DNA from 2 places in the Longispora fulva genome. Region 2 is predicted to be linked to the other one. Evidence: predicted binding sites of a transcription regulator. Region 2 holds the regulator's gene; the other holds the start of a gene.
What was found. Region 2 encodes HrcA, which represses chaperone genes, less so after heat shock. Its sites were predicted from a motif close to GGTTNGCACNCTCNNNNNGAGNGTGCNAACC; they were not measured.

Region 1: a site for HrcA is predicted at 7,028-7,058, ahead of groES (co-chaperone GroES). Genes of this name have one in related genera too.

Annotation. Positions count from the first base shown of each region.
Region 1 is NZ_JADOUF010000001.1:6,809,519-6,824,611, forward strand. Features, by position in the region: gene IW245_RS31290 (hypothetical protein) at 1-191, opposite strand, end outside; gene rimI (ribosomal protein S18-alanine N-acetyltransferase) at 203-640, opposite strand; gene IW245_RS31300 (NADP-dependent oxidoreductase) at 643-1,557, opposite strand; gene IW245_RS31305 (winged helix-turn-helix transcriptional regulator) at 1,642-2,031, shown strand; gene IW245_RS31310 (ABC transporter transmembrane domain-containing protein) at 2,108-3,802, shown strand; gene IW245_RS31315 (ABC transporter ATP-binding protein) at 3,799-5,547, shown strand; gene IW245_RS31320 (THUMP-like domain-containing protein) at 5,773-6,969, opposite strand; gene groES (co-chaperone GroES) at 7,138-7,446, shown strand; gene groL (chaperonin GroEL) at 7,510-9,138, shown strand; gene shbA (RNA polymerase sigma factor ShbA) at 9,253-9,825, shown strand; gene IW245_RS31340 (hypothetical protein) at 9,822-10,901, shown strand; gene IW245_RS31345 (DUF5319 domain-containing protein) at 11,023-11,406, opposite strand; gene guaB (IMP dehydrogenase) at 11,592-13,094, shown strand; gene IW245_RS31355 (GuaB3 family IMP dehydrogenase-related protein) at 13,105-14,217, shown strand; gene IW245_RS31360 (GMC oxidoreductase) at 14,294-15,093, shown strand, end outside.
Region 2 is NZ_JADOUF010000001.1:5,229,224-5,244,316, reverse strand. Features, by position in the region: gene rpsT (30S ribosomal protein S20) at 1-30, opposite strand, end outside; gene IW245_RS23485 (phosphotransferase) at 216-1,184, opposite strand; gene lepA (translation elongation factor 4) at 1,275-3,137, shown strand; gene IW245_RS23475 (coiled-coil domain-containing protein) at 3,141-4,133, shown strand; gene IW245_RS23470 (ArsR/SmtB family transcription factor) at 4,186-4,509, opposite strand; gene IW245_RS23465 (NADH:flavin oxidoreductase/NADH oxidase) at 4,586-5,665, shown strand; gene hemW (radical SAM family heme chaperone HemW) at 5,822-7,015, opposite strand; gene IW245_RS23455 (enoyl-CoA hydratase-related protein) at 7,035-7,811, shown strand; gene IW245_RS23450 (hypothetical protein) at 7,823-8,662, shown strand; gene IW245_RS41745 (DUF4870 domain-containing protein) at 8,652-9,215, opposite strand; gene IW245_RS23440 (DUF4870 domain-containing protein) at 9,269-9,697, opposite strand; gene hrcA (heat-inducible transcriptional repressor HrcA) at 9,829-10,860, shown strand; gene dnaJ (molecular chaperone DnaJ) at 10,873-11,991, shown strand; gene IW245_RS23425 (16S rRNA (uracil(1498)-N(3))-methyltransferase) at 12,187-12,891, shown strand; gene IW245_RS23420 (histidine triad nucleotide-binding protein) at 13,000-13,335, shown strand; gene IW245_RS23415 (serine hydrolase domain-containing protein) at 13,384-14,730, shown strand; gene IW245_RS23410 (PhoH family protein) at 14,855-15,093, shown strand, end outside.

The sequences.
Region 1 (15,093 bases), 1.6 Mb from region 2:
CTCGGCAGCGGGGCCGGCAGTCCGCGCCACCGCGACAGCCACACGATCCGGTCGTCGGTGGAGCTGAACACCTCACTGTCCAGATGGGACGGGTGGTGCTCGACGTTGGGGACGGCGTACTCACAGATCCAGGCCAGCAGCTCCTCGAACCCGTCCGGCTGGGCCCTGACCTCCCACATGCGCACCATCACGTCTGTTGACACTAGGGCCGCCCCCTCAGCATGACCAGAGCGTCTTTGCCGCTCGGCTGGTAGTAGCGTTTGCGGACCCCGACGGTCTCGAAGCCGTACTTCGCGTAGAGGTGCTGGGCCGGGTTGTCCGAGGCGACCTCCAGGCCCACCGTCCGGTCGCCGGCAGCGGCGAGCAGGTCCTCCAGGAGCAGCCGGCCGACCCCCTGGCCCTGACTCGCCGCCCGGACCGCGATGTTCTGCACCCAGGCCTCGGTCTCGTCGACGACGGCCAGCCCTGCGTACCCGATCAGCTCGCCGTCGCGGATCGCCGCCCGGTAGTGGTGGTTCTCGTCCAGCTCGCTCTGCACCATCCAGCGGCTCCAGGCCTCCGCTCCGAACAGCTCCTTCTCGATGACGAGAACGGCCGGCACGTGGTCGCGGGTGAGTGGTACGAGGTGCACTGGTCCCATCCTCAGATCGTAAGCACCACCTTGCCCCGGGTCCGACCGGTGGCCACCAGCTCGTGCGCCTTGGTCACATCCTCCAGGGCGAGCACCTCCGCGACCTCGACCCGCAGCGCCCCGGCGTCGACCAGCGCGGTGAGGCGGCGCAGCCCGGGGCCGTCGGGGAACACCAGGTGCCCGGTGGCGCGGACCCCGGCCCTGTCCGCGGCCTCGGCCATCTCGGCGGTCAGCCCCGCGGGCAGGGTCACCAGGACGCCGCCCGGGGCGAGCGTCGCGACCAGGGCCGGGTCGTTCATCCCGTCGAGGACCACGTCGACGGTGATCCGGTCCAGCCAGCCGGGTTCGGTGTAGTCGACGGGCTCGTCCACGCCGATCGAGCGGAGGAAGTCGTGGTTGGCGGCCCGGCCGGTGCCGATCACGTACGCGCCCCGCGCCTTCGCCAGCTGCACGGCGAGGTGACCGACCCCACCTGCGGCGGCGTGCACGAGCACCCGGGTTCCGGCGGTGACTCCGGCCAGGTCGAGGGACTGCTGGGCCGTGAGCCCGGCCAGGGGCAGCGCGGCGGCGGCCGTGTGGTCGAGCCCGGCCGGCCGGGCCGCGATGGTGTCGACCGGGGCGGTGACGTACTCCGCGTAGCCGCCGACCAGGTCGGGGAACCGGGGCATGCCGTAGACCTCGTCGCCGGGCGCGAATGCCGTGACCCCCTCGCCGACGGATTCGACGGTGCCGGAGACGTCCCAGCCCCACACGTACGGGCCGTCGTCGAACCAGTCGGGGATGTGGCCGGCGTGCGCCTTCCAGTCGACCGGGTTCACCCCGGCCGCCGCCACCCTGATCAGCACCTCGCCGGCGGCGGGGGTGGGGACGGGCAGGTCCACCAGGGTGATCGTCTCGCCGTACTTCCGGGCCTGCATCGCACGCATCTCGTGCTCCTCTCGTTCCGAACCCATCCTGATTGAGCAGGTTTCCGTTGGGAAGTAGGCAGCTTTTTGTGCTATAGGTACCTGATGGAAACCGACTGCGGAGTGACCTGGCACGACAGCTTCCTCAAGGCGTGCCCCTCGCGACAGGTGCTCGACATGATCGCGGACAAGTGGGCGCTGCTGGCGATCTGCGCGCTCACCGACGGCCCGATGCGCTTCGGCGAGCTGCGCCGCCGGCTCGACGGGATCAGCCAGAAGGTGCTCACCCAGACGCTGCGCACCCTGGAGCGCGACGGCCTGGTGCACCGCCGGGTGTATCCGACCACCCCGCCCAAGGTGGAGTACTCGCTGGCGGCCCTCGGCCACAGCGTGCTCGGCCTCACGGTCCAGCTGCGGGCCTGGGCCGAGGAGCACACGTCCGCCGTGGAGGCGGCGAGGGTGGCGTACGACGAGCGGGAACTGGTAGCGGTGTAACCGCCGTTCGCTCCTTACGCGTCACACCAAAAACCGGAGGCGATCACGGGCGGCGCCGCGTAGCGTCGGGAACGCCATGCGAAAACTTCCCGAAGCCGATCCCGGCGAACCCGATGTCCGTTCGGCCACCCGCTACCTCTGGTGGGTGGTCCGTATGCAGGGCTCGGCGATCGCCGGCCTGGTGGCCTTCGGCATCGTCTGGATGGTCGCCCAGTCCCTGCTGCCCTACACCGTCGGCAAGGCCATCGACAAGATCGGGGCCAAGGACATGTCCGGCCTCCTGACCTGGACCGGCATGATCCTGGCCCTCGGCCTCGTGGTCGTGTTCTCCGGCCTGGCCAGGCACCGGTTCGCCGTGACGAACTGGCTGTCGGCCGCCTACCGCACGATCCAGGTCACCGGCCGGCAGGCCACCCGGCTCGGCGCGACGCTGCCGAAGCGGCTCGCCGCCGGCGAGGTCGTCGCGGTCGGCAACTCCGACGTGTCCCGGATCGGCAGCGCGATCGACGTGCTCGGCCGGGGCAGTGGGGCCGTGATCGCCATCTTCGTGGTCGCGTCGATCATGCTCAGCACCTCGGTCAAGCTCGGCCTGCTGGTGCTCGTCGGGGTGCCGCTGCTGTTGTCGCTGATCGGGCCGCTGTTCCGCCCGCTGCACCGCCGGCAGAGCGCCCAGCGCGAGCTGTACGGCGGCCTGACCTCCCGGGCCAACGACATCGTCGCCGGGCTGCGCGTGCTGCGCGGGGTGGGCGGCGAGCAGGCGTTCAACGAGCGCTACCGGGCCGAGTCCCAGCGGGTCCGGCACTCCGGGGTCCGGGTGGGCAGGGTCCAGTCGCTGCTGGAGGCCGCCCAGTTCCTGATCCCCGGCGTGTTCCTGGTGGTCGTCACCTGGGTGGGGGCCCGCCTGGCCCTCGCAGGCGACGTGACCCCTGGCCAACTGGTCTCCTTCTACGGGTACGCGGCGTTCATGGTCACGCCGATGCGCACCCTGACCGAGGTCGCCGACAAGATGATCAAGGCGAATGTCGCGGCCAAGCGGGTCGTCCGGATCCTCAGCCTCGAGCCGGAGATCGTCTCCGGCGGTGACGCCGTCCTGCCGACCAGCGGCGAGTTGCACGACCCCGAGTCGGGCACCGTCGTCGGCCCCGGCCGGTTGACCGCGATCGCCGCGGCGACACCGGAGGAGGCCGCTGCGATCGCCGACCGGCTCGGCCGGTACACGGACAGCGCCGCGACCTGGGGCGGCGTCCCCCTCCGCGACGCGCCCCTCGCCGCGGTCCGGGAGCGGATCCTTGTCGCCGACAACGAGTCGTTGATCTTCGCGGGTGAGCTGCGCGCCGAGCTGGACCCGACCGGCACGGCCGACGACGCGACCCTCGACGACGCGCTGCACGTGGCGAGCGCCGCCGACATCGTCGAGGCGCTCCCCGGCGGCCTGACCGAGGACGTCGCCCAGCGCGGCCGGTCGTTCTCCGGCGGCCAGCAGCAGCGGCTCCGGCTGGTCCGGGCCCTGCTCCTCGATCCGGACGTCCTGCTCCTGGTCGAGCCGACCAGTGCGGTCGACGCGCACACCGAGGCCAGGATCGCCGACCGGCTGCGGGGCGCCCGCGAGGGCCGCACGACCGTGGTGTGCACGACGAGCCCGCTGATGCTCGACCGCGCCGACCGGGTCCTCTACGTGGAGGACGGCAAGGTGGTCGCCGAGGGCGCGCACCACGAGCTGCTGAAGACCGAGCCCAGGTATCTGGCGACTGTGACGAGAGGTGAGGCGTGAAACAGCTCCTGCCGATCGCGGACGGTCCCGAGGTCCGGCGCTACGCGCTGGTCCTGATGCGCCGGCACCCGGGCGACCTGCTCCTGACCGTCGGGCTCTACGCCGCGGCGGCCGTGTCGGGCCTGTTCGCGCCCCGGCTGCTCGGCGACCTCGTGGGCGAGGTGTCGAAGCACGGCAGCAAGGTCACCGTGGACAGGATCGCGATCGCCATCGCGGCGTTCCTCGTGGTCCAGGCCCTCCTGATCCGGTACGCGCGGCTGGCCAGCGCCAAGTTCGGCGAGAAGATGCTCGCCGAGCTGCGCGAGGACTTCATCGAGCAGACCCTGGCGCTGCCGCTGTCCACGGTCGAGAAGGCCGGCTCGGGCGACCTGCTGACCCGCAGTTCGCGGGACGTGGACGAGATGTCGGAGGCCGTGCGGTACGCGGTGCCGGCCACCCTCGTCGCCATCGTCACGGTGCTGCTCACGATCGGCGCGCTGGCCCTGGTCAGCCCGATCATGGCCCTGCCCTGGCTGGTCACGGTCCCGCTGCTGTACTTCGGCACCCGCTGGTACCTCAAGCGGGCCACCCCGGGCTACCTGCGCGAGAACGCGGCGTACGCGGCGATCAACGACAACCTCGCCGAGACCGTCGAGGGCGCGCGCACCGTCGAGGCCCTGCGCCTCGCCGACCGGCGCCGCGACAGGCTGGACGACGCGCTGAAGGAGTCCTGGGCGGCGGAGCGGTACACGCTCTGGCTGCGCAGCGTGTGGTTCCCGATCGTCGAGTTCGGTTACGTGCTGCCGGTCGCGGCCACCGCGTTGGGCGCCGGCATCTTCTACGTCAACGACCTGGTCACCCTGCCGCAGGCCGTGGCCGGCGTGCTCTACATCCAGCAGCTGATCAACCCGCTGGACGAGCTGCTCAGCTGGCTCGACCGGCTCCAGGTCGGCGGCGTGTCCCTGGCCCGGCTGCTCGGCGTCGCCCAGGTGCCGGCCGACCGGGAGGCCACCGGCAAGGTCCCGATCGGCTCGGACATCGAGGCCCGCGACGTGCGGTACTCGTACGGCACCCGCGACGTCCTGCACGGCATCGACCTGGAGGTCCGCCCCGGCGAGCGGCTGGCCATGGTCGGCCCGTCCGGGGCCGGCAAGTCGACCCTCGGCCGGCTGCTGGCCGGCATCCACGGGCCCCGGACCGGCTCGGTGGACGTCGGCGCCGTGCCGCTGATCGAGCTGCCGCTGAACGAGCTGCGTGGCCAGGTCGCCCTGGTCACCCAGGAGCACCACGTCTTCCTCGGCACGGTGTCGGAGAACGTGGCGCTGGCCCGCCCCGACGCCGGCGACGACCAGATCAACGCCGCGTTGGCCGCCGTCGACGCCCTGGACTGGGTGCGCGCGCTGCCCGACGGGCTGGAGACCAAGGTCGGCTCCGGGGAGCACGCCCTGTCCCCTGCGGAGGCCCAGCAGATCGCGCTGGCCCGGCTGGTGCTGGCCGACCCGCACACCCTGGTGTTGGACGAGGCGACCTCGCTGCTCGACCCGAGGGCGGCCCGGCACCTGGAGCGCTCGCTGGCGGCCGTGCTGGAGGGCCGGACCGTGATCGCCATCGCGCACCGGCTGCACACCGCGCACGACGCCGACCGGGTCGCGGTGGTCGAGGACGGCCTGATCTCGGAGCTGGGCAGCCATCATGAGCTGGTCGCCGCCGACGGAGCGTACGCGGCGCTGTGGAGTTCCTGGCACGGCGGCAAGAACGGCGGGTAGGCCGCTACGCTGTGTCCCGCCGGGGGTTGCGCGACACAGGAGGCATGATGCGACGGTTGGCGCTGAGCGTGGCGGCTGTCGTGCTGTTCGTTGGCGTGCTGGCCGTGCCGGCGGCGGGCATCGCCGCGCGGGAGCTGTCGGACTGCAAGCGGCACCGGTTCGTCACGGCCGAGTCGTGGCGGGCCCGTGCCGTGGACGACGCGGGCTGCCGGACGTGGGAGCGGTTCACGAAACGTCGGCCGGCTGGCAGAGCAACGTCACCGGAGCCCCTGCCACCCGGGTCAGGATCACCGTCGCCTCGTTCGGTCCGTCGAGTCTGAGCTGTTTGCGCAGGCTCTCCGGCTCGAGCGCCGAGCCGCGCTTCTTGATGGTCAGTCGGCCGACGCCGCGCTCCCTCAGCGTCGAGCGCAGCCGTTTGAGGCTGAAGGGCAACACCAGATCGATCCGGTACGCCCTGGCGAAGCGCGTCGCGCGCACCTCGTCGGCGTACAGGTACGCGATCGTCGGGTCGGCGATGTTCGCCCCGAGCGTGTCGGCGAGCTCGGCGACCAGGTGCGACCGGATCACGGCCCCGTCGGGGTCGTAGACGAACGCCCTGGTCGGCCCGACCTCTGCCTCGCGGGTGCCGCCCCCGGTCAGCTGCGCGGCCCCGCCGGGCGTCCCGTCGCCCCGGCCCGAGCTCCGTCCGGTGTCCCCGGGGAGCACCGTGGCCCGCCGGGGCACCTCCGCGAGCCGGTCGCACCACAGGGCGGCCTCCACCACCTCGCCGCCGACGCTGACCCACTCGGCCTCCGCGGTGCCCGGCAGCAGCGCGTGGTCGATCCCCGGCCCCAGCTTGATCACGGCCGGCCGCCGGGTCAGGCTCTCGATGAAGTCCCACGGCGGCGAGTACGACCGGGGGTCGAACACCCGCCGGTTGCCGGCCCGCCGCGCCGGGTCGCAGAACACCGCGTCGAAGGCGGTCAGGTCCACCGACTGGGCGTCGCGGTGCTCGACGGTCACGGGCAGCCCGGCGGTGTTCGCCGCGGCGATCTCGGCGGTGCCGGGGTCGGCCTCCACCGCGTACACCGTGATGCCGGCCCGCGCGAACGCCCGGGCGTCGGCGCCGATCCCGCAGCCCAGGTCGGCGATGGTCCGGACCCCGGCGGCGGCGAGCCGGGCGGCCCGCCGGTCGGCCACGGTCAGCCGGGTGGCCTGTTCCAGCCCGGCCCGGGTGAAGAACATCTGCCCTGCGTCCGGCCCGAACTTGGCCACGGCCTTCGCCCGCAGCGTGGCCTGGGTGAGCGCCTCGCCGGCCAGCTCAGCGCCGGCCCCGGTGGCCCGGAGCGCCTCGACGGCCTTGAGCTGGTCGCCGTCCACGAGCCCCGCGGCGAGGGTCAACAGGGCACTTCCGGCGGGACTTCGCAGCTCGGTGAGACTCACCACGACAGCTTACGGCTGGCACTCTGGTTGACGGAGTGCCAGCCACGACATAACCTTCGGTTAGCACTCTCCACCCGAGGGTGCCAGCACTCGGCGGTCCCGGACCCGCGACGACGGTTCCGTCGGTGGAGTTGGCATACACACCAAGTACCCCAGGAGGGTATGTCCATGAGCACCGCGACCAAGGTTGCGATCAAGCCTCTCGAGGACCGCATCGTGGTCCAGGCGAACGAGGCTGAGACCACGACCGCATCTGGCCTCGTGATCCCCGACACCGCCAAGGAGAAGCCCCAGGAGGGCACCGTCCTGGCCGTCGGGCCCGGCCGCTTCGACGACAACGGGGCCCGCGTGCCCGTCGACGTCCAGGTCGGTGACGTGGTGATCTACTCGAAGTACGGCGGCACCGAGGTCAAGTACGCCGGCGAGGAGTACCTGATCCTGTCCGCCCGCGACGTTCTCGCGGTCGTCGAGAAGTAGTCGTGAAGTGATGGGTCACCCCTCGTGGGGTGGCCCATCACTTTTTTCGAAAGGGATTCACACATGTCGAAGATCCTCAGCTTCTCCGACGACGCCCGCAAGAGCCTCGAGGCCGGCGTCGACCAGCTCGCCAACGCGGTCCGCGTGACGCTCGGCCCCAAGGGCCGCAACGTCGTGCTGGACAAGAAGTTCGGCGCCCCGCTCATCACCAACGACGGTGTCACCATCGCCAAGGAGATCGAGCTCACCAACCCGTACGAGAACCTCGGCGCTCAGCTGGCCAAGGAGGTGGCGACGAAGACCAACGACGTCGCCGGTGACGGGACCACCACCGCGACCGTGCTCGCCCAGGCCATGGTGCACGAGGGCCTGCGCAACGTGGCCGCCGGCGCGAACCCGAGCGGCATCAAGCGCGGCATCGACGCGGCCGTCGAGGCGGTCTCCGGCGTGCTGCTCGACCGCGCCGTCGAGGTGTCGACCAAGGAAGCCATCGCCAACGTCGCGACGGTCTCCGCGCAGGACGCCACGATCGGCCAGCTGCTCGCCGAGGCCATGGACCGGGTCGGCCGCGACGGTGTCATCACCGTCGAGGAGGGCTCGACCCTGACCACCGAGCTCGAGGTCACCGAGGGCCTGCAGTTCGACAAGGGCTTCGTGTCTCCGCACTTCGTCACCGACCCCGAGGCCGGCGAGGCGGTGCTGGAGGACCCGTACATCCTCATCACCGGTCAGAAGATCTCCGCGCTCGAGGAGATCCTCCCGCTGCTCGAGAAGATCATCGGCGCGAACAAGCAGCTGCTGATCATCGCCGAGGACATCGACGGCCAGGCGCTGTCGACCCTCGTCGTCAACGCGGTGCGCAAGACGTTCAAGTCCGTGGCCGTCAAGGCCCCGGGCTTCGGCGACCGGCGCAAGGCGATGCTCGAGGACATCGCGGTCCTGACCGGCGGCACGGTCATCACCGCGGACCTCGGCCACAAGCTGTCCGACGTGACCCTCGAGATGCTGGGCACCGCCCGGCGGGTCGTGGTCACCAAGGACAACACCACGGTCGTGGAGGGCGGCGGCGACGCCGACCAGGTCAAGATCCAGGCCAACAAGATCAAGGCCGAGATCGAGGCTTCGGACTCCGACTGGGACCGCGAGAAGCTCCAGGAGCGGCTCGCGAAGCTCGGCGACGGCGTGGCGGTCATCAAGGTGGGCGCCGCGACCGAGGTCGAGATGAAGGAGAAGAAGCACCGGATCGAGGACGCGATCGCCGCGACCAAGGCCGCTGTCGAGGAGGGCATCGTGCCCGGAGGCGGCGCGGCGCTGGTCCAGGCGACCGAGGTGCTCGAGAAGGACCTCGGCCTCACCGGCGACGAGGGCGTCGGCGTGCGGCTCGTCCGCAAGGCGCTCGACGAGCCGCTGCGCTGGATCGCCCAGAACGCCGGCCACGACGGCTACGTCGTCGTCGGCAAGGTCCGGGCGCTGCCGTGGGGCCAGGGCCTCAACGCGGCCACGGGTGAGTACGTCGACCTGCTCGCCGCCGGCATCGTCGACCCGGTCAAGGTCACCCGCAGCGCGGTCGCCAACGCGGCCAGCATCGCGAGCCTGCTCCTCACGACCGAGACCCTGGTCGTCGAGAAGCCGGAGAACGACAGTGACGCAGGTCACGGCCACTCTCACGGTGGCCACGGGCACGCGCACTAGCAAAACCGTGCACAGTGGACGGGCACCCGGCTCCTGCCGGGTGCTCGTTTCTTTGCCACAAGTCCGTTACGGTGCGAATACACGGGCACCGTAACGGAGGGTCTTTCTTCAACGATGGTCGAAGAGGATGAGCTCACCGGGCTCGCGGTCCGCGCGGCGGCTGGCGATCAGCACGCCCTGTCGGAGCTGCTGGTCAGGCTGAGACCGCTGATCCTGCGCTACTGCCGGGCGCGGCTCGGGCGGGTCGGTGGTGGCTATCTGACCGCCGACGACGTGGCCCAGGAGGTGTGCCTCGCAGTGCTGGCCGCGCTTCCCCGGTACCAGGACATGGGCCGCCCCTTCGCCGCCTTCGTGTTCGGGATCGCCGGACACAAGGTGACCGACGCGCACCGCGCCGCCCAGCGGGCCCTCACGGTCGCCCCCGTCGAGCAGGTGCCCGAACGCCCCGACCCGGGGGCCGACCCCGAGGCGCAGGCCGTGGCCGCCGACCTGTCCCGCCAGCTCGCCGGCCTGCTCGAACGGCTCACCCCCGTGCAGCGGGAGATCATCCTGCTGCGGGTTGCCGTCGGCCTCTCGGCGGAGGAGGTCGGCACGGTGCTCGGCATGACGGCCGGGGCGATCCGGGTGGCCCAGCACCGGGCACTGGCCCGGTTGCGCACGTTCGCGGACGAGGAGGTGTCGGCGTGACGTCGTTCGATGAGCTCGCGAGGACCGACGCCCTGCTCGACGCGCTCGGCAGGGGCGATGCGGCGCCGGCCGGGGATCCGCTGTTGGCGGCGTTGGCGGGGTGGCGCGAGGACGTGGCGTCGGGTGGTCCGGGACTTCTGATGGCGTCCGATCACCTGGCGGCGTCCGGCCACGCGGCTGCGGGCGACGACCACGAGCCCGGGGCGGAGCCGGAGTTCGGCGCAGCTCCCGCTGCCAAGGCGCTGGTCGGCTCCGGTGACACCGCCGCACCGAGCAATGCTTCCGCCGACGGCGAAGCCGCCGCCCCAGGCGCGGCCCCGGCGCGCAACGGCACCCCCCGGCGGCTGCCGCACGCCCGACAGGCCCCCGGCACGCTCCGGCGGGCAGCCCCGGCGGCGCTCCCCGAGAAGAAGGACCCGCGGGTCGGGTTCCGGCGGCCGAGGTCGCGGCGGCGGCTCGCCCTCGCTGCGGCGGCCGTCATCGTCCTGGCCGCTGGCGGTGCCGGGGTGGCCGCGTCGGCCAGCGCGCGGCCGGGCAGCGCGCTGTGGCCGGTCACCCGGCTGGTGTACGCGGACCGGGCCGCCTCCACGCTCGCGGAGACCGAGGCCGAGAACTCCCTGAACCTGGCGACCCAGGCGCTGGACACCGGCCGCCCCGAGGACGCGTCGCGACACCTGGCCGACGCGGAGAAGTGGCTGTCCCGGGTCCGGTCGGACGGCGCGGTCCGCCGGCTGCGGGAGCGTACGGAGGACCTGCGGGGGCGGGTCGGGGAGAACGGGGAGGGGCACGCCGATCCGCGGTTCGTGCCGACGCCGACATCGACGAAGAAGCCTGTGGATAAACCTGGGGACAACTCGAAGCCGACCCCGAAGTCGACCAGCGGCGGTGCCGGGACGTCGGGCGGCGGGGGCGGCACCGGGGGCGGGACGTCGGGCGGCGGCGATGACGGGGACAAGAGTGGCGACGGCGGGGACAAGAAGGACGACGGCAAGGGCGGGAACAAGGGCGCCCACCCGCCGACGCCGAAGCCGACGAGGCACGGGGGCCAGGAGCTGAAGGACTCGCGGCAGCGGTAGTCGAGGGAGCCCGGGCCGCCCGTCAGCCCGGGCCGCAGATCAGCCCGAAAGGGACGCCCGTGCCGTGTGCCCTCAGGCCGGGGCGTGTCGGGTCGGGGACCTCCGTACCCGGAAAAAGGGTTTAGGGGGTGTCTTCCGCCGCGAGGGTGTCCTGGACGCCGTCGGTGTAGCCGCGGGCGTAGTCCCAGGTCACGTAGTGCTCGGGGTCGGGGTTGAATGCCGGCTCGTGCACGCGGGGGCGGCCGTCGTCGAGGAGGTGGCGCAGGTTGGCGCGCAGCAGCTCCCAGTTGAAGTAGTGCGGCTCGCGGCAGTCCTCGCAGTCGACGACGAGGCCCTTGACGCCGGACGGCTCCAGGAGGGTCTGGTAGAGCTCCAGATCCTCGAGGTCGTCGAGGACGTCCTGCTTCTCGTCCTCGGACAGCGGATCGGTCGGCTCCTCGGGGTCGAGCCCCGCGGAGGGGTCGCCCGGGTCACCGGCGAAAGGGTCGATCGGCTCGTCGTGCACGCCTCCTACCGTATCGCTCCGGGGGCGTTTCGCGCTCGACCCGCTCGCTGGCGCGCGCGCCGACAAAGATCAAGATCTTTCGACGGGTACGCCGCGCACATCACCCGGCGCGCCGCGGCCGAAGCGCAGCCCAGATCACAGAGGGTGCGCGGTGGGCACGTGTTTCCCGCTGGGTAGGATTGCGTATGCCGCAGCATCTGGAATCGGACACCGCCATGAACACCCTGCCACTGGGTCTGACCTTCGACGACGTGCTTCTCCTGCCCGCCGAAGCCGACATCGAACCGGGGTCCACGCGGACCACGACCCGGCTCACCAAGAACATCACGCTGGAGATCCCGTTGGTCTCCAGTGCCATGGACACGGTGACCGAGGCCCGGATGGCCATCGCGATGGCCCGCAACGGCGGCATCGGCGTGCTGCACCGCAATCTCTCCGTCGAGGACCAGGCGACCCAGGTCGACCTGGTGAAGCGGTCCGAGTCCGGCATGATCACGAACCCGGTGACCTGTTCGCCGAACGACACCCTCCGCGACGTCGACGCGCTGTGCGCGAAGTTCCGGATCTCCGGTGTCCCGGTGACCGACGCCCAGGGCACGCTGGTCGGCATCGTGACCAACCGCGACATGCGCTTCGTCACCGACGGCGCGACCCCGGTCGCCGAGATCATGACGAAGATGCCCCTGGTCACGGCCCCGGTCGGGGTGTCGAAGGACGACGCGCTCGCCTTGCTGCGGCAGCACAAGATCGAGAAGCTCCCCCTGGTCGACGGTGCGGGCGCGCTGCGCGGGCTGATCACGGTCAAGGACTTCACGAAGAGCGAGCAGTTCCCGAACGCGACGAAGGACGACGCGGGTCGGCTGCGGGTCGCCGCCGCCGTCGGGGTCGGCGAGGACGGCTACAAGCGGGCCCGGGCACTGATCGACGCCGGCGTCGACGTGATCATGATCGACACGGCGCACGGGCACAGCCGGGCGGTGATGGACCTGGTCAAGCTCATGAAGAAGGAGACATCGGTCGACATCGTGGCCGGCAACGTCGCTACGTACGCCGGGGCGCTCGCCCTGGCCGAGGCCGGCGCGGACGCGGTCAAGGTCGGGGTCGGCCCCGGCTCGATCTGTACGACCCGGGTCGTCGCCGGCGTCGGCGCCCCCCAGGTCACGGCCATCATGGAGGCGGCCCGCGCGTGCCGCCCGCTCGGCGTGCCGGTGATCGGCGACGGCGGGATGCAGTATTCGGGAGACATCGCCAAGGCCATCGTCGCGGGCGCGGACACCGTGATGCTCGGTTCGCTGCTGGCGGGCTGCGAGGAGTCCCCGGGCGAGCTGATCTTCATCAACGGCAAGCAGTTCAAGTCGTACCGGGGCATGGGTTCCCTGGGCGCGATGCAGTCCCGCGGCGACCGGCGCTCCTTCTCCAAGGACCGGTACTTCCAGCAGGACGTCTCCGAGGACAAGCTGGTCCCGGAGGGCATCGAGGGCCAGGTTCCGTACCGTGGCCCGCTGTCCGCCGTCGCCCACCAGTTGGTGGGTGGCCTGGGGCAGGCGCTGTTCTACTGCGGTGCCGATAGCATCAGTGAGCTACAGCGGCGGGGCAAGCTCATCCGGATCACGTCGGCTGGCCTCAAGGAGAGCCACCCGCACGACATCCAGATGACCGTCGAGGCACCCAACTACCACTCCCGTTAAGGAGCGCGCCGTGCGAGACGTCGTCGAGATCGGGCTGGGCAAGGTCGCCCGGCGGGGATATCACCTGTCGGACGTCGCGATCGTGCCGAGCCGCCGAACCCGGGATGTCGACGACGTCTCCACGGCCTGGCAGCTCGACGCCTACCGGTTCGAGATCCCCTGTGTGGCCCACCCCACCGACGCCACGATGAGCCCCGCCTCTGCGGTCGCCCTCGGCCGGCTCGGCGGGCTGGGCGTGCTGAACGCCGAGGGCCTGTGGTGCCGGTACGAGGACCCGTCCAAGCTCCTCGCCGAGCTGGCCGACCTCGACCAGCCCGCGACGGCCCGGCTGCAGGAGATCTACGCCGAGCCGATCAAGCCGGAGCTGATCGCCGAGCGGGTGCGCGAGATGCGCCTCGGCGGCGGCACGGTCGCCGTCCGGGTCTCCCCGCAGCACACCCTCGCCCTCGCGCCGGTCATCCTCGACGCGGGCGTGGACCTGCTGGTCATCCAGGGCACCCTGGTCTCCGCCGAGCACGTGTCCACCACGGACGAGCCGCTGAACCTCAAGGAGTTCATCGCGGACCTCGACCTGCCGGTGATCGTCGGCGGCTGCACGAACTACCAGACCGCCCTGCACCTGATGCGCACCGGCGCGGCCGGCGTGATCATCGGGATCGGCGCGGACGACTTCTCGACCACTGACCAGGTGCTCGGCATCCGGGTCCCGATGGCCTCGGCGATCGCGGACGCCGCCGCCGCCCGGCGCGACTACCTGGACGAGACCGGCGGGCGGTACGTGCACCTGATCGCCGACGGCGACATCGGCACGTCCGGCGACATCGCCCGCGCGCTGGCCTGCGGCGCGGACGCCGTGATGCTCGGCCAGCCGCTCGCGCACGCCGCCGAGTCCCCGGCCGGCGGGGCGTGGTGGCACTCGTCTGCGAGCCATCCGAAGCTGGCCCGGGGCATGTACGTGCCAGGGGACGAGCCGCTGGGCACCCTGGAGGAGCTGCTGTACGGCCCGTCGGACGACCCGAGTGGGGCGCTGAACCTGTTCGGTGGCCTGAAGCGCGCGATGGCCAAGTGCGGCTACCGCGACCTGAAGGAGTTCCAGAAGGTCGACCTGAGCCTCGACATCTGATCCACCGCGGAAGGCCCGACCGGCACGCCGGTCGGGCCTCTTCCGTCGGAAGCTACCCGCGAGTAGCATCCCCGGCATGGCGGACTTCGATGTCATCGTGATCGGCTCCGGGTTCGGGGGCAGCGTCTCCGCGCTCCGGCTCGTCGAGAAGGGCTACCGCGTCGCCGTGCTGGAGGCGGGCCGGCGGTTCGCCGACGATGAGTTCCCCAAGACCTCCTGGCGACTGCGCAGCTTCCTCTGGGCCCCCAAGGTGCGGTTCTTCGGCATCCAGCGGATCAACCTGCTCCGCGACGCGCTGATCCTGTCCGGCGCGGGCGTCGGCGGCGGCAGTCTCGTCTACGCGAACACCCTGTACGAGCCCCTGCCGGCCTTCTTCGCCGACCGGCAGTGGGCGCACATCACCGACTGGAAGGCCGAACTCGCCCCGTACTACGACCAGGCCAAGCGGATGCTGGGCGTCGTCACGTACGAGCGGATGACCAGCGCCGACCTCATGATCAAGGCGGTGGCCGACGACATGGGGGTCGGGGACACGTTCCACCAGACCCCGGTCGGCGTGTACTTCGGCGAGCCCGGCGTCGACCCCTTCTTCGGCGGGGCCGGGCCGGACCGCGACCCGTGTCGGGAGTGCGGGGCGTGCATGACGGGCTGCCGGTACAACGCGAAGAACACCCTGGTCAAGAACTACCTCTACCTCGCGGAGCAGGCCGGCGCCGTCGTGCACCCGCTGACGACGGTCACCTCGGTCCGGCCGCACGAACGGGGCTACGAGGTGCGGACGCGCCGCACCGGCGGGTACCGGAAGAGGGTCTTCACCGCCGACCAGGTCATCTTCGCGGCCGGCGCGCTGGGGACGCAGCGGCTGCTGCACACGTT
Region 2 (15,093 bases):
GCGCTTGATCTGGGACTTGATATTCGCCACGCGACACAGCCTCGGTCTTGTGAGTCGGGTCATTTACCAAACGCACGCCGTCCTCACGGATCAGATCCACGAATGGGCACGCGCGAATTGCAAGGTTACCAGCCCGCGCCGTTGGGGCCAAAATGAGCCCAACTCAGACCCGGACCCAGGCCGGGGACACCTGGACGGAACCCCAGGTCAGGAGCTTAGTTCAGCGTCCAGCCCCGTCGTTGGGCGATCCACCGCACCGTGGCCTCGCCGGACCACGTCTGGTGCTGGCGCAGCCAGGGCGACGCCGGGATGAAGTCGTGCGAGCCGGCCACCAGCCAGTATCCGGCGACGGCCGCGAGGAGCGCGTCCACCTGTTCCGGGGACACGCCGGTCATGCACGGCTGGGCGGCGAGCAGAGCCGAGGTGTCCCGGCCCGCCGCGAACGCCGGGACCAGCAGCGGCGGCAGGTCGAGCCAGCTGGCGGCGAGCGCCGGCCAGTTCCAGTCGCAGAACCACGGGGCGCCCTCGCCGTCGAGGACGACGTTGTCCATCCGCAGGTCGTGGTGGACGACGGCCGTGCCGGCGGTGGCCGGGGCCCAGCCGTCCTCCAGTACGGCGAGTGGGGTGATCAGTTCGCGGGGGAACCAGTCGCCCAGGATCGATGAGGGGATCTCCCCGGCGGCGATCCGTCGCCAGCCGGCGAAGGCCGGGCCGTTGTCGTCCTCGGCTGTGTTCAGGCCCACGTCGAGGAGCGCCTGGGACGGGGTGGCCAGGGCGTCGATCACCCCGTGCCAGGAGGCGAGCACCCGGTCCAGGTCGTCGAGGCCGGGCATCCGGGCGCTGTCGACCGGGTCGAGGGCGAGGACGACCCAGCCGTCGACCTGGTCGATCCAGTGCACGCGGGGGACCGGTACCCCGGAAGGAAGGGCCTGGTTGATCACGGCCTCGCGCCGGTAGTTGGCGGCGATGTGGGGGCTGTCGGTCTCGCTGACCGCTTTCACGAAGAACTGGCCGGAGCCGCGCACCACGGCCGCGAATCCGCCGGAGAAGCCGGCGCCGGCGGACGGGCCGGACGTGACCGGTCCGCCGAGCCGGTCGGAGACCAGGGAACGGACGGATTCCGGCAGGGAATCCCATGCCGGGCGGACCGCGGTGGCGGTGTAGTCGACGGCGGGGTTGCGCATGGTCATGATCGTGCACCAGCCACCAGCCGGGGTGCCACGCGGTTTGTGGGATCATCGGAGACAGCCCACGCCCATCGACCCGAGGACACCGTGCCAGTGAAGCTCGACCCAGGCGCGACGGAACCCGGATACATCCGGAACTTCTGCATCATTGCCCACATCGACCACGGCAAGTCGACCCTTGCCGACCGGATGCTGCAGCTGACCGGTGTGGTCGACCCTCGGCAGATGCGGGCGCAGTACCTCGACCGGATGGACATCGAGCGTGAGCGTGGCATCACGATCAAGAGCCAGGCCGTCCGGATGCCGTGGACGGTCAAGGAGGGCGAGCAGGCCGGCTACCAGGCCGTCCTGAACATGATCGACACGCCCGGACACGTGGACTTCACCTACGAGGTGTCCCGGTCCCTGGCCGCCTGCGAGGGCGCGATCCTGCTGGTGGACGCCGCGCAGGGCATCGAGGCGCAGACCCTGGCGAACCTGTACCTGGCGCTGGAGAACAACCTCAAGATCATCCCGGTGCTGAACAAGATCGACCTGCCGGCCGCCCAGCCGGAGAAGTACGCCGAGGAGCTCGCCCACCTGATCGGCTGCGAGCCCGAGGACTGCCTGCGGGTCTCCGGTAAGACCGGGATGGGCGTCGAGCACCTCCTCGACGAGGTCGTCCGGCAGATGACCCCGCCGGTCGGGGACGCCGCCGCGCCCGCCCGCGCCATGATCTTCGACTCGGTCTACGACGTGTACCGGGGCGTGATCACCTATATCCGGGTCATCGACGGCCACATCACGGCCCGCGACCGGATCAAGATGATGTCCACCGGCGCGGTGCACGAGCTGCTGGAGATCGGGGTCAGCTCCCCGGAGCCGCAGAAGCACCCCGGGCTGGGCGTCGGCGAGGTCGGCTACCTGATCACCGGCGTGAAGGACGTCCGCCAGTCCCGGGTCGGCGACACGGTCACCCTGAACTCGCGGCCGGCCACCGAGGCCCTGGGCGGCTACAAGGACCCGAAGCCGATGGTCTTCTCCGGCCTGTACCCGCTCGACGGCTCCGACTACCCGGAGCTGCGCGAGGCCCTGGACAAGCTGAAGCTGAACGACGCGTCCCTGGTGTACGAGCCGGAGACGTCCGCGGCGCTGGGCTTCGGCTTCCGGTGCGGCTTCCTCGGGCTGCTGCACCTGGAGATCATCCAGGAGCGGCTCGAGCGCGAGTTCGGCCTGGACCTGATCGCGACCGCCCCGAACGTGGTCTACAAGGTCACCACCGACGACGGCCAGGAGATCGTCGTCACCAACCCGAGCGAGTACCCGACGGGCAAGGTCGCCTCCGTCTCCGAGCCGGTGGCGCGGGTCACGGTCCTGGCGCCCAACGACTACGTCGGCGCGATCATGGAGCTGTGCCAGAGCCGGCGCGGCGTGCTGCAGGGCATGGACTACCTGTCGGCCGACCGGGTCGAACTGCGGTACCTGCTGCCGCTCGGCGAGATCATCTTCGACTTCTTCGACCAGCTCAAGAGCCGGACGAAGGGCTACGCCTCCCTGGACTACGAGCCCTCGGGCGAGCAGGTCGCCGACCTGGTCAAGGTGGACATCCTCCTGCAGGGCGAGCCGGTCGACGCGTTCTCCGCGATCGTCCACAAGGACAAGGCCTACACCTACGGGGTCTCGATGACCTCGAAGCTGCAGAAGCTGATCCCGCGCCAGCAGTTCGAGGTGCCGATCCAGGCGGCGATCGGTTCGCGGGTCATCGCCCGGGAGAACATCCGCGCGATCCGCAAGGACGTCCTCGCGAAGTGCTACGGCGGTGACATCACCCGGAAGCGCAAACTGCTCGAGAAGCAGAAAGAGGGCAAGAAGCGCATGAAGATGGTCGGCCGGGTGGAGGTTCCGCAGGAGGCCTTCATCGCAGCGCTGAGCACCAGTGACGCCCCGGACAAGTCGGCTGGTAAAAAGTAACCCATGTCATTACGTCGTCGCGTCGCCGCATTGATGGCCGCCGTCATGGCGGCCACCCTTCTGATCGGGGCTCCGGCGAGTGCCGACCCCGAGGGCGGCACGAAGGAACTGCGCGACGCCCTGGAGAACGCCTCGAAGGGGTACCAGGACGCGAAGACGGCCATCGCCAACGCCAAGAAGCGCCAGGTGGAGCTGTCGGGCGAGGTGACGACCAGCGAGGCCAGGGTCAAGGACCTGGGCGTGGCGGTCGGGCGGCTCGCGGCGGCGCAGTACAAGGGTGGGACGACGAGTGAGCTCAATGTCCTGTTGAACAGCAACTCCGCCGACAGCTACCTCCAGTCGGCGGCCACCATGCGCTACATGTCCGAACGGGACGCGCACGCGATCACCGACCTGAAGAACGCCCAGGCCAAGCTCGCCCAGCAGCGCAAGGACCTCGACGCGGCGATCAACGAGCAGGAGAGCCAGCTCAAGGAGCTGAAGAAGCGCCAGGACGACGCGCTCAAGGCCCTGCGCTCGGCCGGCGGCGGCGACCCGACCCTCGGGTTCGGCGAGCTGCCGGCCAACGCCGTGCCCGCGCCGCGCAACCCGGACGGCAGCTGGCCGCCTGAGGGCTGCACGGTGAAGGACCCGACCACGAGCGGGTGCGTCTCGCCGCGGACGCTGCACGCGTACCAGGAGACGAAGAAGGCCGGGTTCGACCACTTCGTCTCGTGTTACCGGTCCAACGAGGACGGCGGGGAGCACCCGCGCGGCCGGGCGTGTGACTGGGCGGCCAACGCGACCGGGTTCCAGGACGTGGACGCCCAGGGCGCTGACCGCGAGTACGGCAACCGGCTCGCGGCCTGGTACATCGCCAACGCCGACCGGCTCGCGGTGCTCTACGTGATCTGGTACCGGCAGATCTGGATGCCGGGCACCGGCTGGCGGTCGTACTCCGGCAGCGGCGGCCCGGCGGCCGTGCACACCAACCACGTTCACCTGTCGATCCGCTAGGCCACGACCGACCAGCTGCTGGTCGGCGTCGTCGGACGGCACCAGGGCCTCGTCAGTTGGCCTGCCGCGCCGCCGCGCTCAGCACGCTCGACAGCAGCCCGGGGAACAGCGCGTCCAGGTCGTCGCGGCGCAGGGTGCTCATCTTCGAGGTGCCCTGGTAGTGCTGCGCGATCACGCCGGCCTCCCGCAGTACCCGGAAGTGGTGGGTGGTCGTGGATTTCGTCACCGGCAGGTCGAACGCGATGCACGCCATGTCCTCGTGCCCCTCGGCCAGCATCGTGGTGATCCGGAGCCGGACCGGGTCGGCCAGCGCGTGCAGCACCGCCTCCAGCGTGATCTCGTCCGTGGCGGGGTGGGGCAGTGCTCGCGGCGACATGGTTTCCATAGTACGACAGTCGTGGTAGTTTCAGATTCGTCGTAGTACGAGGAACGTCGTATTTCAAGGAGTGGCCGTGAGCGCCCTGTTCGAGCCCATCACCCTGCGATCGCTCACCATCCCGAACCGGATCTGGATGGCCCCGATGTGCCAGTACAGCGCGGTGGACGGCGTGCCGAACGACTGGCACCTCGCCCACCTGGGCGCGCGGGCCGCCGGTGGGGCCGGCCTGATCCTGGTCGAGGCGACGGCGGTCAACCCGCAGGGCCGGATCACGCCCTCGGACCTGGGGCTGTGGAACGACACCCAGGGTGACGCGTTCACCCGGATCGTGGACCTCCTCACCAGCCAGGGCGTGGTCCCCGGCATCCAGCTCGCGCACGCCGGCCGCAAGGCCTCCACGACCGCCCCGTGGGTCGAGGCCCCGACGGTCGCCGACGCCGACGGCGGCTGGACCCCGGTCGCGCCCAGCGCCGAGGCGTTCGCCCGGCTGCGCACCCCGAGCGAGCTGAGCGTCGAGGAGATCCGGGGGATCGTCGCGGACTTCGGCGCCGCCGCGCGCCGGGCGCTGGCCGCCGGGTTCCAGGTGGTCGAGGTGCACGGCGCGCACGGGTACCTGATCCACGAGTTCCTCTCCCCGCACACCAACCACCGCACCGACTCCTACGGCGGGTCCTTCGCCAACCGGGCCAGGTTCGCGCTGGAGGTCGTGGACGCGGTCCGGGCCGCGTGGCCGGCCGACCTGCCGGTGTTCTACCGCACCTCGGCGACCGACTGGCTGACCGAGAATCTCGATGACCCCCGTGAGGGCTGGACAGTGGATGACACCGTCGAGCTGGCCCGGCTGCTCCGCGAGCACGGCGTGGACCTCGTGGACACGTCCTCCGGCGGGATCGCCCGGGACGCCAAGGTCGTCACCGGCCCGGGCTTCCAGGTGCCGTTCGCCGCGCGGGTGCGCGCCGAGGCTGGGGTGCCGGTCGGTGCGGTCGGCCTGATCACCGAACCGAAGCAGGCCGAGGACATCGTGGCAACCGGCCAGGCGGACGCCGTCCTCCTGGGCCGTGAACTGCTCCGCGACCCGCACTGGCCGCACCGCGCCGCGGCGGCGCTGGGCGTGGCGGCCTCGTGGCCGGCCCAGTACGCCTGGGCGGTTTGACCCGGGTTCACCCTCCCACCCGTGATCAACTACACGCTCTTGCGGCTTCCGACCCTGCGGAAAGCGCAACTACGTGTAGTTGATCACCGGCCGGAGGGCCGGATGGCCGGGCCGGCCGAACCCGGCCGGGCCGGGCCGGGTTCGGCCGGCGGCCGGTCAGGTCAGGTCCCGGATCACCGCGTCCGCGAGCAGCCGGCCCCGCAGGGTCAGCACCGCGCGGTCCTCGGCCAGAGTCAGCAGCCCGTCCTCGACGGCGCGGTGCGCGGCGGCCAGCCCGGCCCCGTCGAGCAGGTCCAGCGGCAGCCCCTCGGCCAGGCGCAGCCGGAGCATGATGTCCTCGATCCGGCGCTCCTCCTTCGTGAGCAGCTCCCGGCCGACGCCGGGGGACACCTTGTCGGCGGCCCGGGCGGCGTACGTGTTCGGGTGCTTCACGTTCCACCACCGCACCCCGCCGACGTGGCTGTGCGCGCCCGGCCCGAGGCCCCACCAGTCGCCGCCGCGCCAGTAGAGCAGGTTGTGCTTGCACTCGCCGCCGGGGCGGGCCCAGTTGGAGACCTCGTACCAGTGCAGGCCGGCGGACTCCAGGGTGGACGACGCGGCCAGGTAGCGGTCGGCGGCCACGTCGTCGTCCGGGTACGGCAGCTCGCCGCGGCGCATCCGGGCGGCCAGCCGGGTGCCGTCCTCGATGATCAGGGCGTACGCGCTGACGTGGTCGACGCCGGCGTCGAGGACGGCCTGCAGGGAGGCGGCGAAGTCCTCGGGGCGCTCGCCCGGCGTACCGTAGATCAGGTCGAGGTTGACATGGTCGAAGCCGGCGGCCCGGGCCTCCTGCGCGGCCTGCACGGCGCGGCCGGGGCTGTGCTTGCGGTCGAGGACGGCCAGCACGTGCGGGGCCGCGGACTGCATGCCCAGCGAGATCCGGTTGAAGCCGGCCGAGCGCAGCTCCTTGAGCATGACCGGGTCGACCGTCTCCGGGTTCGCTTCCGTGGTGATCTCCACGTCCGAGGTGAAACCCCAGGTCGCGTCGATCTTCTCCAGCAGCCGGCCCAGCTCGGACGGCGGCAGCAGGGTCGGGGTGCCGCCGCCGACGAAGACGGCGGACACGGGCCGGGGCCCGCGGAGGACCCGGGAGGCGAGCTTCAGCTCGGCGAGGACCTGGTTGACGTAGCCGGTCTGGGTCACGCCCTCGCTTGGCGTGTAGGTGTTGAAGTCGCAGTAGCCGCACCGGGAGGCGCAGAACGGGACATGGGCATACACCCCGAAACCGGATGAACCTGCGGCGGCAAGGGCAGCGGGGGGCAGCGAGCCGTCCGTGGGGACGGGAGCGCCGGAGGGGAGTACGCCTGGCATAACCACTAGTGTGCCGGTCATGGCCGAAGAACTCGTCAGGTACGCCGCCGCCGAGGGCGTGGCGACGCTCACTCTCGACAGCCCGGGCAACCGCAACGCGCTGTCGACGCCCCTGATCAGGCAGTTCACCGACGCTCTCCGCGCGGCGCTGGCCGACGACGCGGTCCGGGTGATCCTGCTCGACCACGCCGGCCCGGTGTTCTGCTCCGGGGCGGACCTGAAGGAGACCGCTGCGGCCCGCGAGTCCGGCCAGGTGCCCGCCGCGGCGCTCGTGGACCTGCTCGCCGACCTGGTGGAGGCCCCGAAGCCGGTCGTCGCCAGGATCGCCGGCCCGGCCCGCGCGGGCGGCCTCGGCCTGATCGCCGCCGCCGACATCGCGGTGTGCACCACGGCCGCGACGTTCGCGTTCACCGAGGTCCGGCTGGGGGTCATCCCGGCGGTGATCTCCGCCACCGTCCTGCCCCGGCTCACGCCCCGTGCGGCCTCCGAGCTGTACCTGACGGGCGAGGTGTTCGACGGGCACCGGGCCGAGCATGTCGGACTCGTGACAGCCGCCGTGCCGGAGTCCGACCTCGATCCGGCCGTCCGCCGGTACCTCGACGCGCTCGTCCTGGGCGCCCCGGGCGCGCTGGCCGGCGCGAAGGGACTGCTCAGGACTCCGGTCCGTGAGCGGCTGCGGGAACTCGCCGACCTGTCCGCCGGATATTTCCTGTCCACGGAGGGCCGCGAGGGTGTGGCCGCGTACGCCGAGAAGCGTGTCCCCTCGTGGGTGCCGGAGGGCCGGCGTTCCGCGTAGGGTGGTGTCCCATGCGGGTCAGGACGTTACTCACCGTATTGGTCATTTCTGTGCTCGTGATGTGCACCGGCGGCTATTTCGTCGCCCAGTACTTCGGTGAGAAGTTCAAGATCCCGGTCTCGACCAAGTCGTGCACGGTGACCGCCGGTGGGAAGGTGGTCCTCGACGCCGACCAGTTAGCCAACGCCGCGACCATCGCCGCGGTGGGCATCCGGCGCAAGCTGCCCGAGCGGGCGGTCGTCGTCGCGCTGGCCACCGCCTGGCAGGAGTCGAAGATCCGCAACCTGACCGGCGGGGACCGCGACTCGATCGGCCTGTTCCAGCAACGGCCCAGCATGGGCTGGGGCACCCCGGAGCAGATCGCCGACCAGCGGTACACGAGCGGCAAGTTCTACGACAAGCTGGTCAAGGTGCCCGGCTGGCAGGACATGCGCGTCACGGACGCCGCCCAGGCCGTGCAGGTCAGCGCGCACCCGGAGTTGTACGAGCAGTGGGTGGAGAAGTCCGAGATCCTCACCAGGGCGCTCGGCGGCTCGGCGGGGCAGGCCGTGGCGTGCACGCTGCCGGGCGACCCGAAGCAGCAGGGCGCCGTGGCCGTCGCGGCCCTCGCCGACGCGCTCAAGGCCGACTGGGGCCAGGCCGGGGCGACGAAGGCCACGACCATGGACCTCAAGCCGCGCGACGCCCAGTCCGGCTGGCAGTACGCGCACTGGCTGGTCGCCCGCGCCGAGGAGCACGGGGTGCGCGCCGTGCGCTACGCCGGCATGGAGTGGACGGCCAAGGACGGGTCCTGGACGAAGAAGAAGGACGCGAACGGCACGGAGACCGTGACCGCCGAGGTCAGCCCTTGATCATCCGGATCGTCAACGGGTACCGGTAGAACTCGCCCTTGTTCGCCGCGATCCCGGCGAGCACCGAGAACGTGACCGACACCAGCAACGGGACGAACATCAGCACGAAGATCAGCAGGAAGCCGAACCCGTGGGTGATGGCGCCGAGCCCGCAGGCCGCCAGCATCGACACCATGACCCAGCCGAGCGACCAGAAGATCATCGAGATGTGGAAGTTCAGCGATTCCGAGGCGTTGGCCTTGACCCAGCGCGAGGTGGAACCCTTCAGCGCGTACATCAGGATCGGGCCGAGGATGCCCAGCAGGCCCAGGAAGTGGGTCAGGGCGGAGTCGGAGATCTCCTGGCGGGTCGGGGCCGGGCCGGAGTAGGCCGGATCCGAGGGGTCGGCCGGGCCGCCGTGCCCGTAGCCGGTGCCGGGGGCCTGCCGCTGGAGCTGTGGCGGGGGCATCCGATAGCCGGGCGGAGGCACCTGGTAGCCGCCGGGAGGGACCGCCGGACCCGGAGGGTTCCACGGCGGGCCGGTGACGGGGAAATCGGGATCGTTGTCAGCCACGACGTCAGGGTAGGCCAGGGCTCCCCGGTAGGGGAGCCCTGCGCCAGGCCTACTTACTTGATGAAATTGAAGTTGAACGGGTAGCTGTACGGCTGGCCCTCGTTGGCCTTCATGCCGGCGATGATGCCGAACACGATCTGGCCCACGAAGACGACGAGCGCGACGAGACCGGCGAGGATCGAGACCAGCCAGCCGACGTAGGGCACCCGGCCGCCGCACTGCTCGATGATCCCGAGCACGAACGCCGCGACGCTCAGCGGGGCGTGGAAGTTCAGCGCGGCGAGCGAGGTCGAGCGGACGGCCGCCGACTCCTTGCCCTTCGCCAGATACGCCACGAGCGGGCCGGCGAAACCGAGCACGCCGCAGGAGATGAACGCGCCGACGGCAGCACCGAACGTGGCGACGAGCGCCCAGGTCTTGTCGTCGGAGTTGGCCGGGGGTGGCGGGGGGTACCCGTACCCAGGCGGTGGGGGTTGAGTCATGCCGACAACCTAGTGGTCGTGATCACGGAAGTCTGTCAGCTGACAGCAAGCTGACAGCTGAGTCGGCACATGACTTGTCAGCGGTCGTAGACTGGCACTCACGCCACGGGAGTGCCAGGGAGGTGATGCGCGTGCCGATGGATGAGCGGAAACTGGACGTTCTGCGCGCGATCGTCGAAGACTACGTCGCCACCCAGGAGCCGGTCGGCAGCAAGGCGCTGGTCGAGCGGCACAACCTGCGGGTGTCCTCCGCCACAGTGCGCAACGACATGGCCGTCCTCGAGGAGGAGGGCTACATCCGCCAGCCGCACACCAGCGCCGGGCGGGTGCCCACCGACAAGGGTTACCGGCTGTTCGTCGACAAGCTCAGCCGGATCAAGCCGATGAGCCCCGCGGAGAAGCGGGCCATCCAGCGCTTTCTCGACGGCTCGGTCGACCTCGATGACGTCGTGCACCGTTCTGTCCGGTTGTTGGCGCAGCTGACCCGGCAGGTCGCTGTCGTGCAGTACCCGTCGCTGACCCGCAGCGCCGTGCGGCACCTGGAGCTGATTGCGGTCAGCACCACCCGGATCATGCTGGTCATGATCACCGACACCGGCCGGGTCGAGCAGCGGCTGTGCGAGCTGCCGGGCCCGACCGACGACGAGTCGATCATGGCCCTGCGGCGGCAGATCAACGAGAAGCTGGTCGGTAAGAAACTGGTCGACACGCCGACCTTGGTGCAGGCATTGGTCGAAGAGGTGCGTTTCGACCTCCGCCCGGCCATGATCAGTCTGTCGACCGTGCTCCTGGAGACACTGGTCGAGCGCGGCGAGGAGCGCCTGGCCCTCGCCGGCACCGTCAACCTGACCCGCAGCGCGCTGGACTTCCCCGGCTCGCTGATGCCGATTCTCGAGGCCATCGAGGAGGAGGTCGTGCTGCTCAAGCTCATCGGCGAGTCCGACTCCTCCAGCATGGTCCGGGTCCTGATCGGCGACGAGAACGAGTTCGTCGACCTCCGCTCCACCTCGGTGGTCTCCACGGGTTACGGCCCCGGCACGACAGCCGTCGGGGGCCTCGGGGTCCTCGGCCCCACCCGGATGGACTACCCCGGAACCATGGCCACCGTCCGAGCGGTGGCCCGTTATGTCGGCGAGATTCTCGCCCAGAACTCCCAAAACTGAGTTAGGACGACAGTGGCCAAGGACTACTACGCGATCCTGGGCGTGAGCCGGGACGCCAGCCAGGACGAGTTGAAGAAGGCGTACCGGAAGCTGGCCCGCCAGTTCCACCCGGACGTCAACCCGGCCCCAGAGGCGCAGGAGCAGTTCAAGGACATCAGTGCCGCCTACGAGGTGCTGTCCGACCCGCAGAAGCGCCAGATGGTCGACCTCGGTGGCGACCCGCTCGCGCCTAACGGCGGCGGCATGCCTCCGGGCGGCAGCCCGTTCGTCGGTTTCCAGGACATCATGGACGCCTTCTTCGGCAACTCGGCCGGCCGGGGCCCGCGTTCGCGGGTGCGCGCGGGTGCTGACGCGGTCCTGCGGCTCGAGCTGGACCTGCACGAGACGGCGTTCGGCCTGGAGGCCCCGCTGACCGTCGACACGGCCATCGTGTGCGCGACCTGCGACGGCGGCGGTTGTGCCGTCGGCACCACCCCGGTGACCTGTGACGTCTGCCAGGGCCGCGGCGAGGTGCAGAGCGTGCAGCGCACGTTCCTCGGCCAGGTCGTCACCGCCCGGCCGTGCGCGGCGTGCCAGGGCTTCGGCAGCGTTATCCCCAGCCCGTGCGCGACCTGCAACGGCGACGGCAGGGTCCGGTCGCGGCGCAACCTGACCGTGAAGATCCCGGGCGGCGTCGAGGACGGCATGCGGATCCGGCTCTCCGGGCAGGGCGAGGTCGGTCCCGGAGGCGGCCCGGCCGGCGACCTGTACGTGGAGATCCACGAGCGCCGGCACGAGGTCTACACCCGCAAGGGCGACGACCTGCACTGCACCGTGTCCGTGCCGATGACGGCCGCGGCGCTCGGCACCCAGCTGACGATCAAGACCCTGGACAGCGAGGAGCTGATCGACATCCGGCCGGGCACCCAGCCGGGCAGCAACCTGCGGCTGCGCGCCAAGGGCGTCCCGCACCTGCGCGGCAACGGCCGGGGCGACATATACGTGCACCTGGACGTGAAGACCCCGACGAAGCTGGACGGCGAGTCCGAGCGGCTGCTGCGCGAGTTCGCGCGGTCGCGGGGCGAGGAGCTGGTCGAGGTGACGAAGCAGGGCGGCGGGTTCTTCTCGCGGGTGAAGGACGCGCTCAAGTAGGAGCCGTGCGGCTGTCCGGGCCCGGGTGACCTTCGTTGGTCGCCCGGGCCCGTTCGCGTCGGCGGGCCTGTGCGCTGCCCCGCCGGGTCGCGTCGTCGGCGCGTTCCGGGGCCGGGGGCGGGTTATCCTCGCGGGTGGTCGCGGGGCGGCCACCGGTGCCCGACCTGGGTCGCCGGCCCGAGCGGAGGAGTGCGCGTGAGTCTGGCGTTGTTCTGGGTCGAGGAGCTGCCGGTCGGCGACCGGTTCACCCTGGACGGACCCGAGGGCCGGCACGCCGCCGACGTGCAGCGGCTGCGGGTCGGCGAGCGGCTGCTGCTGGGTGACGGCGCCGGGGCCACCGCCGAGTGCGTCGTGGTCGACGTCGCCAAGAGCGCTCTGGGGGTACGCGTGGAGGAGCGCTTCTTCACCGAAGCCCCCGCCCCCCGGCTCGTCGTGGTGCAGGGACTGCCGAAGGGCGACCGCGCGGAGCTCGCCGTGCAGGCCATGACCGAGGTCGGGGTGGACGAGATCGTGCCCTGGCAGGCGTCCCGGTCGATCACGCACTGGAAGGGCGAGCGGGCGGCCAAGTCGCTGGAGAAGTGGCGGTCGGTGGCCAGGGAGGCGGCCAAGCAGTCCCGGCGGGCCTGGTTCCCCACAGTGTCGGAGCTGCGCGGCACGGCCGGGGTGACGCCGACGTTCGTCCTGCACGAGGAGGCGGACATCGCGCTGTCCACGGTGCCGTTGCCGGCCGGGGACATCACGCTCGTGGTCGGCCCGGAGGGCGGCATCGACTCCAACGAGGTGCTCGACTTCGCCGATCGGGGGGCGATCCCGGTCCGGCTGGGGCCGAACGTGCTGCGCACCTCGACCGCCGGGGTGGCGGCGCTGTCGGTGTTGTCGGCCCGGCTCGGCCGCTGGTAGACGAGTGGCTGCCGCGGCAGCCCCGGGCCGACGTCCCGGTAACCTTTCCGCGTCCCTCGCCGGTCGCCCCGGTACCCGGTGATCGGTGGGGCCGATACCCTGGGTTCCGTGACCGACTGTCTGTTCTGCCGGATCGTCCGGGGCGAACTGCCCGCCACCGTCGTGCTCGACACCGAGCACCTGCTGGCCTTCCGCGACATCCACCCGCAGGCCCCCACCCATGTCGTGGTCGTCCCGAAGACGCACTACGACAACGCCGTCGAGCTCGCCACCGCCGACCCGGCCCTCGCCGGCGAGCTGGTGGCCGCCGCCGGACAGGTCGCGAAGGCGGACGGGCTGGACTCGTTCCGGCTGGTGACCAACACCGGTGCCGAGGCCGGCCAGTCGGTGTTCCACGTCCACCTGCACGTTCTCGGCGGGCGCGCGTTGGGGCACCTGGGCTGAGATCTGACCGTTATCGACCAGCCGCCGTCGGCTGATAGCGTCGCCGGCATGAAGGAGCTGGAGCGGCGGGTCCGCGGTGCGCAGGCGGAGGGCCGGGTTCCGGCGGTGCAGGCGGCGGTGGTGCGCGCCGACCGCCCCGACTGGACGTTCGCGGTGGGCGGGTCGGGCACCGACCGGCCGTTGGACGACGCGAGCCAGTTCCGGATCGGCTCGGTGACGAAGACGTTCACGGCCGTGCTGGCGTTGCAGGCCCGCGACGCCGGGCTGCTCGACCTCGACGACCCGGTCGGCAAGCACCTGCGGCTGGGCGCGCACGGGGAGCACACGTACCGGCGGCTGCTCAGCCACACCTCCGGCATCCAGCGCGAGCCCGACGGCGACGTCTGGGACACCCTCAACGTGCCGGACATCGACACCCTGCTGACCGAGCTGCACCGGGCCGAGCAGGTGCTGCCGTCCGCGCGCCGGTTCCACTACTCGAACCTGGGCCTCGCGCTCGTCGGCCAGGCCGTGGCGACCCTGCGCGGCGGCACGTGGGCCGAGGTCCTCACCGACCTCGTGCTCACCCCGCTGGGCCTGACCGGCGTCACCGTGCAGCCGACGGACACGGCGGTGACCGGCTACCAGGTCGACGCGTACTCCGACCATGCCCGCGTCGAGCCCCGCCTGGAGTCCGGCGGGATCGCCCCGGCCGCGCAGCTGTGGGGCACGGCGCGCGACCTGGCCCGCTGGGCGGCGTTCCTGGCCGACCCGGCGAGTGTCGACCCGACCGGCTCCGTGCTGGCCGAGGCGACGATGGAGGAGGCGCGCTGGCCGGTCACGACCAGTGACGCCGAGGCCTGGCTGGCGGCCTTCGGGCTCGGCCTGATCGTGGTGCCGCAGGGCGACCGGGTGGTGCACGTGGGCCACGACGGGGCGATGCCGGGCTTCCTGGCCGCGGCGTACGGCCGGCGGGGCCCCGGGGCCCCGCGCGGCATGGGGGCCGCCACCCTCGGATCCGCCGGCAACGGGGCCGTGGTGCTGGAGTTGGCGCACGAGCTGCTGGGCGCTGCCGTGGAGGCGGATCCGGCGGATGTCGAGCCGTGGTCGCCGGCCGGGCCGGTACCCGAAGAATTCCGGTCTGTTCTCGGCCGGTGGTGGGGCGAGGGTTTCGAGCACGTGTTCCGCTGGGAGGACGGCCGGCTCGTGGCCCGGGCGGCCGGGGTGCCCGTGGACCGGGCGCCGGCGGTGTTCGAGCCGCGGTCGGTGGACGTGCTGCGCACCGTGTCGGGGCGCGAGGTCGGCGAGCTGCTCCGGCTGACCCGCGACGCGTCGGGCGCCGTGGTCGCCATGCACTGGGCGACGTACCGGTTCAGCCGCGACCAGCAGGACTTCACCGGGGGCTCTTTTTCCTGACCGGCGGGAAAATCAGGCGGGCCGCCCGGGGGTTCTCCCGATACCATGGGTGCATCAGAGGCGGCCGGCCGGTGCCGGCCCTGGGCAGGGAGAGCAGGTGGGACAGGCCCCTACGGGCCAACGTATGTCCGGAACACCCCCTACCGCGGCGCAGCGGGTTCAGTCCAAGATCACCGTGAGCGACCCGAGCTGGATGGTGCAGCTGCTGGGTCCCCGTGACGAAATGCTCAAACTCGTGGAGAAGTCCCTGAAGAGCGACGTGCTCGTCCGGGGCAACGAGATCACCTTCACCGGCGAGCCGGCCGACAACGCCCTGGCCGAGCGGGTCTTCACCGAGCTGCTGGAGTTCATCGAGAAAGGCGA